3 regions of the Bacillus sp. NEAU-Y102 genome follow, and region 3 is predicted to be linked to each of the others. Evidence: riboswitches for the same ligand, from Rfam matches in the RefSeq annotation. Region 3 holds a riboswitch; each other region holds the start of a gene.
The links. Region 3 has a riboswitch for cyclic di-GMP ahead of ACYFX0_RS11765 (WxL domain-containing protein). Riboswitches for the same ligand answer to the same signal wherever they lie in the genome.

Region 1 (3,288 bases), on a different contig from region 3:
ATTCATAATCAAAGGGGGGATCCCCCTTCGATTAGAATTGATCTTTCTTCTTATTCACTTTTAAACTCACCAATTAGCTCTTGTAATTCCTGAGAAAGCCAACTTAAAGAAGTCGCTAATTCTGCAATATCTTGTACTGATATTTCTTGCTCTTTCATGCTTTCTTCAACATTACTACTGCTGTTGGCATAAGTATTTGCAATATGTGATAATTCATTTACGACTTGAACAATATTCTGGCTATTTTGTAAAATGTCACTCGAATTACCAGAGACAGCTTTTACTTGATCTGTAACAGATTGCGCTGATTTTGAAATTTTTTCAAAGAAATCTCCACTACTTTGAACAAGTGAAATTCCAGTTTCTACTTCTTTTGAACCTTTTTGCATTGAAACTACAGCATCTTCTGTCTCAGCTTGTGTTTCACCAATTAATTTCGCTATATCTTTTGCAGACGCTTCAGTTTGTTCTGCTAATTTTCGTACTTCATCAGCAACAACTGCAAACCCTCTTCCAGCTGCTCCAGCACGTGAAGCCTCAATAGAAGCATTTAAAGCTAATAAATTTGTTTGATTTGAAATACCTGTAATTACAGTTACGATATCACTAATTTCTTTTGACCTTGTTTCTAACGAATAAATGATGGAAGATAAATCCTGTACTGCATTTTGGATTAAACTCATTTGATTAATAATTTGTCCAATCACTTCATTACCTTCAATTGAATGTTGCTCCATACCTTCAGAAGCAACCGCAACTTGTTTTGCAGCCCCAGTTATCTCTTCTACCTTATCTTCCATTCCATGTACAATTCCTAAACATTGTTGTACTGAAGTTTTTTGAGACTGTGCCCCTACTCTTAAACCTTCAATAGAACTTGCAATCTCTTGAACTGCCATACTGTTTTCCTCTGTACTCGCCGACAATTCTTGTGAAGAAGAAGAAACTTGCTCAGCAGTTTGCCTTACTTTATCTATAATCCCTTTAAATTTTTCAATCGTGTTATTGAAATAAACATTAATAATTCCAATATCATCTGGTCTTTCTTTTAATTTAATACTTAAATCACCTTCACCAATTTTACGTAATCCTTCTCGTAAATCTTTTAATGGAGCTAGCGAGTGACGCACGATAAAGAATTGAGTAATAGTCGCAATTGCTAATGAAATAATGATAAAGAGTAAGCCCTGTATCATAAACTTCTCTTTTGTAATAGGAACAATGGAAGCATCTAAGTCAGCCGCAATAATTGCAACAATATTGTTTTCTCCATCTGTAATTGGTTCTAATATTGTCACCCACGAACCTATTTCATCTTCATATACTTCTGTCATTTGGGCCTTTTTCGTATCAATGACCTTATCGTATGCCTTCATCCAATGAGCGGGTTGTTCATAATAATCTCCCGGCTTTATAGGGAATGCATTTGTTAACTCTGTAGTCAAACCAACGAGTTGTAATTCCCGCTTTTCATTCGGTTTTGCTCCTGTAACATACGTTTGTCCAACACTTTTCAATTCTTTTGACACTTCATCTAATTTCTCTGTTAACTTTTCTTTTTTCACTTTTTCGGCTGTAGGATCTTTCGCCATGTCTCTAACTAATTCTACATCCAATTTTTTCAACACTATTTCTCCTGTTTCAATAGACTGTCTTTCAAATAAAGACATCATACTATTTTGAAACATGTTGAAACTTAACGCGCCCATACTTCCAACAAGTGTCAAAATAACTAATACGGTTAATAAGACGTTCTTTTGAAGGAACGATAACTTATGCCAATATTTTTTCATTAATATCCACCTTCCTTAATGATACTAAATAAAAAAACAAAATATATGAATATTTTGTTTAAAGATGTTTCTCAATATGTTCGAGAATAAAAAAAAGCCAATGTAAAAGCATTGGCCAAGACCAACCCTATCCGTCCGGTAACTGGCTAGCATAGCCTTTCGACCTTAGCTCCTGTAGTTTTGCGTCCTCATGTTTCCATCAGTTTGCCTTTCTCGCTGAACGAGTTGAACGATATGGGAGTTCTATGAGAATCATATATTCTCTATCAAAGGTTACAACATATAAATCAAAATGTCTACTTATTTAGAGATATAAATACAAATTTTTAAAGAATTGCTTTTTCGAAATAATTTCAAAAAGTACGTGAATGTTACTTTTTTTGTGTTATATAATAAAAAATGTATAAATAACAAGGATTTCTTCGGGTATTTATTTAATTTTCATTCAAATTAAACTATTCGAATATATCTTAACTAATGAATTTCGGAGGTAGTTTATCATGTTTTGGCTACAATTTCTTACCTTGTTACTCTGTATTTTTATTGGTGCACGCCTAGGCGGAGTTGGTTTAGGAGTAATGGGTGGAGTTGGTATGGCAATACTCGTTTTTGTCTTCCACTTACAACCGACCGCGCCTCCTATCGATGTAATGCTTATGATTTTGGCAGTAATTACAGCCGCTGGTGCTTTGCAAGCTGCTGGAGGAATGGACTATCTTGTTCACCTAGCTGAAAAAGCATTACGAAAAAATCCAAAGCGTATTACTTTTTTTGCTCCAATTGTTACTTATTTATTCACACTATGTGCAGGTACTGGTCACGTTGCCTATTCTGTACTTCCTGTTATTGCAGAAGTCTCTCGTGAATCAGGGATTAGACCGGAACGCCCAATGTCGATTGCCGTAATCGCTTCTCAACAAGCAATTACAGCTAGCCCAATTTCAGCTGCCACAGTTGCTCTTTTAGCAATGTTAGCTGACTATAAAATCACTTTATTAGATATTTTAAAAGTGAGTATTCCTTCTACTTTCATTGCTTGTATGTTAGCAGCATTCGTTGCTAGTAAGATGGGAAAAGAATTAAATGAAGACCCTGAATACTTAAAACGATTAAAAGAAGGAATGATTCCTAAGCTTGAAGAGAAAAAAGAATTTGTAGGTGTAAAGGGCGCAAAATTATCAGTTATCCTTTTCCTTGTAGGAACCTTCCTTGTTGTACTTCTTGGTTCATTTGAAGCACTTCGTCCAGGATGGATAGTTGATGGGAAGTTAGCCCGTCTTTCCATGCCGAACACAATTGAGATGGTTATGTTAACTATCGCGGCTCTTATTATTATTTTCTGTAAACCAAATGTAGAAAGCATTGTGTCTGGTAACGTCTTTAAAGCAGGAGCAACAGCAGTTGTTGCTATTTTCGGTATCGCTTGGATGGGAGATACTTTCTTTAATGGAAACTTAAATATGATTCAAGGATCCATTCAGCATTTAGTAACAAG
Region 2 (3,288 bases), on a different contig from region 3:
TAGAGATTGCCTTACCATCTTTATCTGTAACAATATGTTCGACTACTACACCGTCTTTTACTATATCAAACTCTGCATTTTCCAATGGTTTTTCACCATTTTCCGAATCAATTTTCTTTACTTCAATTTGACCCTTTTGCATAGTATTTTTAATTTCAATTGTTTTTGTTTCTCCAGCTTGAAGTGTAACCTCTACTGGGCTTGTTAATTTTTGATATCCTTCTGGTGCTACTGTTTCATAAATTTTATACGTCCCAGGAGCTAAAGTTTGAGGTACTGAAAAACCTTTTTCGTCCGTTTTTAGTTTTGCAACAACTTCATTTGCACTATTTCGAACTTCAAATTCGGCACCTTTTAACCCTTTATTCGGATTCTCAGAATCTGTTTTATGAATCAATACTGTACCATCTTTTGGAGCTTCAGGCGGCGTAATAGTTACTTCTTTTGATGTTAATGTTTTATCATCAAAATGCAATTCCGCTTTATTAGGAATCTTCTTATCTACGTAAGAAGATAAGTCTGCATTATTTTTTATTTTCGCCTTGATACTGAGATTGATTATCTGGTCTTCATATGACTTATAGTCAAAACTCTCACCAAAAGTAAATGTTACTTCACTTCTTTGTTTATCTATATTTAACGTTCCTTTAGAAGTAATATCTTGGCCATTTTGATCATACACTTTTGCCTCTAATACTTCTAAAACATCTTCTAAATCATCACTAATTACCATAGATGTGTATTTAGGAGGATCGTTCGGTATATGTGTACCAACTTGGTATTGAATAACTTGATCCATTTGTGTTAACTGCTCATTCTCTACAAGCTTGCCATTCTCATCAACTATATTTTTTTCAATGCTAGGTGGATTATTGTCACCTGAACCGGATCCTCCTCCACCACTTACAAATACTTGTCCTACTTTTTCTTCAGTTTTAATATTTTTACCTTCTAATTTCACAGTATTTTTATGAGGCTTTGCAGCAGGATTTGTAACCTTTGTTTTATATCTTAAAATATAACCTTTTGAACTGTCTGGAAACTCAATTGTAAATCCAGTCTTCGTTGCATTTATTTTAATGTTAGATAAATCTGCTGGCTTAATATTTGTTGGTGCATAACCATCTTCAAATACAGCCTCTTCTAATACTACGCTGTCTGTAATTAACTCATGCCCAGGTCCTAATGTATCTGTTAATTTAAGATCTTGCATTTCTGTTCCAGTTGCATTTACGTATACAAGCCAATCAGCAATTGAAGGATCTTCTTGATTATAAGAACCCCATTTCAATAAATTTTCCGTATTGGGCTGTGGCTTCGGTCTCTCTGTCGTATTATTTACACTTACTTCTTTATTGACGATTTGACCATCAACGTTAAATTCTAATGGAATTTCTTTAACACCATCATATGCTTCTAGACCAAAGTAGAATTCTACGAATAAAGAGCCTTTAATGTTATTCTTTCCTTCTACGTAATCACCCATAGTACACGTTAATAGACCCTTTTTCATCTCACATGTACCAACTGTTTTTCCTTCAGCATCTTTTAAAGGAAAACTCATATTCATAAGGTCTTTTCGAAACTCTTTTGGCATATCAATTGTGAATTGATCTCCACTTTTTATTTTTTCTTTAGCTGACCACTTCACTTCTACTTTCATACCATCTGAGGCTTGATACGGTTCAGATGTCGTGCCATCAGTACGGGAAATATTAATTTCGTCCACTGGACTTTTCATCACAGCAGCTTGAATAACTGGAGCCCACACATTCAGCACTGAAAATAATACTAGAAAAACTAATGAAACCATTGAAATATGCCTTTTAGTACTTTTCATTTGCATAGTTCCCTCCTATTTTTTTATATTTATATAACAAAAAAAGACCGTCCGGTTGCATCAAAAATGTGCAACCAGACGATCTTAGTAACCAATATGTATTACCGTAGACTCTAAGCTTTGCGGCCTATCCTTTCGAATAGTGTGCTAAAAATATCTTTTATTCTTTTTTTGTTTCATTTTCCTCTTAAACCAAATATTACTATACCGTCTGGACGGTTATAATTCAATACTCTATAAAATTGTTCTATTTTTCTAATAAAAAAAACAATTCACCACTACATTAAATAAGTAATGGTGAATTGTTTTCGCATTATATAGTTCGTATATTCTATTTATACGAATTATCAATAAGAGCTTGAATCACTTTTTCTCTTAACTCGGGGCTTAGTCTGCCAACCCCTAAATATTCCGAATACCATAATCCATCTGCTGCTAATCTAATAATTGTTGCACAAACTGAATCTATCTCATCGTTTTCTATATTCTTTTGCAGTTGCTGAAATGATTGTTGTAATGGCTCAAGTAATTCAGGTTTTAACATGAATGCTGCCATCATACTACTAGACAACTCTTCTGTTCTTCTCTCATTACTTAATCTTTCCTCTACAAAAGAGCGAACCCATCTCCCTTTCCTCTCTGAGTCTTCCGCTACTTTATTGTAAATAGCGCCCTCATAATCCTCTATCCCTCTGACTATCATACCTTCTATTAAAGCTTCTTTATTTGCAAAGTGATACAATAATCCACCTTTACTTACACCCGCCTCTTTTGCCACTGCTTCTAAGGTTAATTTAGCAACCCCTTTACATTGCACAATTTGAGAAGCGGCCGCCAAAATCTTTTGCCGCGTTATGCTGATACTCATTCCTTTTTAAAACCCCATTTCTACTAAATTTATATAAATACGAATCTTATTTTTAATATTGTTGATTACTACTAAGTATTTTCTTTATACAACAAAAGCTTCATTACCTTTGAATTTTTAGTTACTTATTCTATTAAAAATTTCCATATCATTCAATATGATAACATTAAATACACAAAGTCGACTATACATCTATACTTTTGTATTCATTCCTAATATATCCATCAATAAAATTTACCGATGTAGTCCTCCTTATTACTTTATAAGACGGCAGTAATTCTTTCAGCATTAAATAAAAAATGTTATTACTCCCATCGAATCGAGTAATAACATTTTACTTAACAAATTCGCGGCCAACTAGCATCCTTCACATCTTCACTAGTCGGTTTTCTAACTGATCCAATAAAGTGAAACTTTATATCCGCAACATGGACAGGTGTATTTCATTTTGTCACTCCATTATTAACTTGTTTTCCCATATATTCCGACTCACAAAGAATGTAACAGCACAAATCATAGTTATCCCTATGAAAAATGTATTAGAATCTTCATATGTAGTTGGAATGCCTACCGTTACGAA
Region 3 (3,288 bases):
ACCATATGAATAAAGGCTATATATTTAAAAATGAAGAAATAAAGGCGTTGAAAGTATTTTTAAGTTTATTTTTTATTATATTTTTTGTGTATGATCTTGCCTATGAATTTATCGTACCTTTAATCGCGGGAGAGCAAGAAGGCGTAGGAAAGTTTGAAGATGGTTTAGGTTTATGGCTTTACTTTTTGATGGTAGTATTGTTTTGCATTGGAATATACTTTATGAAATGGAAGAATGTTTTTGCGGTAAAGTATATTATTCTAATTGGCTATAATGTATTAGATTGTATCCACAACATTATGATTTATTATGGTAGCGATGCGGAATTTGACGGTGGAAATATAGTAGAAGTATTTTTTATTTTGTTTGCACCAATCTTTGTGAATAAAAGATATTTCTGGTTAGTTCCAGCGATACTTGTCGGGAAGTACGCTTTTACAGGAATCATTATTCAATCTTCTCTCGTTTTAATCCCAATGGCATTATATAGTGTATTTACTATTATATGTTGGATTATATTTTTGAGGGTTCAGTCTTACGTTCGTACGCTTGAGATGATGGACAAAGAAATAAAACAAACAGAAAAACTAGCAGCTGTTGGAAAGATGGCAACGGTTATTGGTTATAAGATTAGAAGACCTTTAGCAAACTTAAAAAAACTTGTGAATAAACAAGCAGACAAGCATCCAGAGGATAAAATTTATAGTGATATTATGAAACAAGAAGTAGATCGGATTCATATAATTGCTACAGAACTTAGTGGATTTGAGAAATCTAAATCACTAGAATCAGAAACTCATAACATACAAGAAATTATCTCTTATGTTATTCGAGTTATGGAAAAGCCTGCTTTAAAACAAGGAGTCCACATACAAGGTATTTACAGTAAAGACTTACCATCAATTACATGTGATGAAAAACGATTAAAACAGGTCTTTTTTAATTTAATTAAAAATGCAATTGAAGCAATGTCAGTTGGCGGAACAATTACGATTAAAGTTACTGTAAAAGAAGGAATCATCGTTCAAGTGAAAGATGAGGGATGCGGCATTCCGAAAGATAAAATTCCAAAGTTAAACGAAGCCTTTTATACAACGAAAGAAACAGGAACTGGTCTAGGTTTAGTAGTTACAGAAAAAATTATTAAAGATCACAACGGTAAAATGAGTTTTGAAAGTGAAGTTGGGGCTGGAACGACGGTTGAGGTTATGTTACCACTGCATTAACTACAAAAAACATCACTTATTTGGAAGTGATGTTTTTTTATTTTATCCCGCTATTTGCCGGGCAGCCCGATTGGTGAGGGCTGATTAAAGTTTCACTTTATCTATAAAGAATGTATGATGTGTTTTTAATATCAAAATGTTTTTTGAAAGTTTTCATTATGGATTTTCCGGGGGGAATTTAGACTATAAAAATTAATTATTTTTTTCTAAAAAAACTATTTTCTTTTTTGGGTTTTAATGGTATATTCAAAACACGATAAATAAATTCCTATATTTGGCACACTATTCGAAAGGATAGGTCGCAAAGCTAAGAGTCTAAAGTAATGAAAATTACTATGATAGTCTGGTTGCAGTTTGGATTTTCACACATAGTTGTATGTATGAAAATCGAAGAGGCAACTGGACTTTTTGTTTTCTCAAAAAAAAATAAATGGGCACACTGTTCGAAAGAATAGGTCGCAAAGCTAAGAGTCTAAGGTAATAAAAATTACTATGATAGTCTGGTTGCAGTTTGGATTTTCACACATAGTTGTGTGTATGAAAATCGAAGAGGCAACTGGACTTTTTGTTGTCTCAAAAAAAATAAATAGGCACACTGTTCGAAAGGATAGGTCGCAAAGCTAAGAGTCTAAGGTAATGAAAATTACTATGATAGTCTGGTTGCAGTTTGGATTTTCACACATGTTGTGATATATGAAAATCGAAAAGGCAACCAGGCTTTTTATTTTTTCAGAATACACATTATGATTGTAAATTTAGTCGATTAATACATTTAATGTTCAGAATATTCGGTACATAAAAAGCGAGGGAGGGAAGTATATTGCAAAATCAAATAGGGAAATTTGGGCGTATACTTCTCGCTGGAGGAATATTATTTACACAAGTTGGTGTGCTAGACTACTCTGCAACGAAAGTTTATGCGGTTACAAATGACGAGCAAGGACGTTTAATCGTTCATATGGATAAACAAGAAATAAAAGTTGATGAAAATGTAGTATTAAAGATTACAAATACAAATAAACAAGATGCTAATATCGAGCTGAAATTATCTAATGAACAGCTCTTTAATGAAGAAGAAACGAAAAAAATGAATGAAAATAATAAAGCGATTCAAAACATTTCAGTAACAGAAGATCACATTGTAAAAATTGAAAAGAATGAACAAAGTAATTCTATCGGTGACGTATATGTAGTCATTCAAATGAAAAAAGCTGGAGAGTACAAATTTGAACCGATAGTGAAGTTTGAAGGGAATGAAAAGAAAATTGAATCTCCTTCTCTACATGTTGTAGAGAAAAAAGAGGCTTTAAATGTAGCTATTTCTGATGAAAATCCAAAGGCTTCAGAGGAAGTTGTGAAAAAAAAAAATGAAAAAGTAAAAGTATCGGAAGAAAATAAAAAACAAGAAATAAATCCTACTAATGCTGAAGTTCCAAAAGAAACGAAGACTTTAGAGAAAGAAAAGGTTAATGAAGAACTCGTATCAAAGGAAAATGAATTAAAAGAGAGCAATAAGGTAAACGAAAATAATCAGGAATTACCTGCTATTCAAGCTGAGAAGGTATTAAAGAGCCAATCTCTACTAGCTGCTAGTCCTGTTACAAGTATTCTTAGATATCCAAATGTAAAGGTAATAAATAATAGAACAGGTGAAGGGCCTTCTATCCCGGGTAAATATGCTTTTAGATTTGTTTGGAGCCCACAAGTAACATATGAGGTAAAGGGTAGTAGCAATGACAGAACTGGTCAAAGTCAATATACATTTAGAAATTCAAATAGAGAACAGTACGTATTAGTAAAAAAAGCTGGTGAATATCAAGGGAAATGGATTGATGTCCGTATTAATATTCACTCTATGACAGCTTCATCTGTAGATGTTAAAACACCAATAACTAAAGGTGATGCAAAAAACTTTTTACAATTATATGGGAACGGAAGGTCAGGCCAAACTTATAATGCTTCCTTTGAATTTTATGAACACGGAACAAGTAAAAAAGTACCATTAACGGCAATGTGGAATTTCAAAAGGATAAATAGTTATAAAAATGTAACGTTACGTAAT

Region 1: linked by a shared signal. The riboswitch ahead of ACYFX0_RS22230 (methyl-accepting chemotaxis protein) and the one ahead of ACYFX0_RS11765 (WxL domain-containing protein) in region 3 are both predicted to bind cyclic di-GMP.
Region 2: linked by a shared signal. The riboswitch ahead of ACYFX0_RS08740 (SpaA isopeptide-forming pilin-related protein) and the one ahead of ACYFX0_RS11765 (WxL domain-containing protein) in region 3 are both predicted to bind cyclic di-GMP.

What each region holds. Positions count from the first base shown of each region.
Region 1 is NZ_JBTWFK010000009.1:109,027-112,314, reverse strand. It holds gene ACYFX0_RS22230 (methyl-accepting chemotaxis protein) at 51-1,793, opposite strand; cyclic di-GMP riboswitch class I at 1,928-2,012, opposite strand; gene ACYFX0_RS22225 (anaerobic C4-dicarboxylate transporter family protein) at 2,294-3,288, shown strand, end outside.
Region 2 is NZ_JBTWFK010000002.1:448,746-452,033, forward strand. It holds gene ACYFX0_RS08740 (SpaA isopeptide-forming pilin-related protein) at 1-1,846, opposite strand, end outside; cyclic di-GMP riboswitch class I at 1,907-1,999, opposite strand; gene ACYFX0_RS08745 (TetR/AcrR family transcriptional regulator) at 2,172-2,708, opposite strand; gene ACYFX0_RS08750 (hypothetical protein) at 3,160-3,288, opposite strand, start outside.
Region 3 is NZ_JBTWFK010000003.1:448,532-451,819, reverse strand. It holds gene ACYFX0_RS11775 (ATP-binding protein) at 1-9, shown strand, start outside; gene ACYFX0_RS11770 (ATP-binding protein) at 6-1,226, shown strand; cyclic di-GMP riboswitch class I at 1,493-1,581, shown strand; cyclic di-GMP riboswitch class I at 1,650-1,738, shown strand; cyclic di-GMP riboswitch class I at 1,806-1,894, shown strand; gene ACYFX0_RS11765 (WxL domain-containing protein) at 2,047-3,288, shown strand, end outside.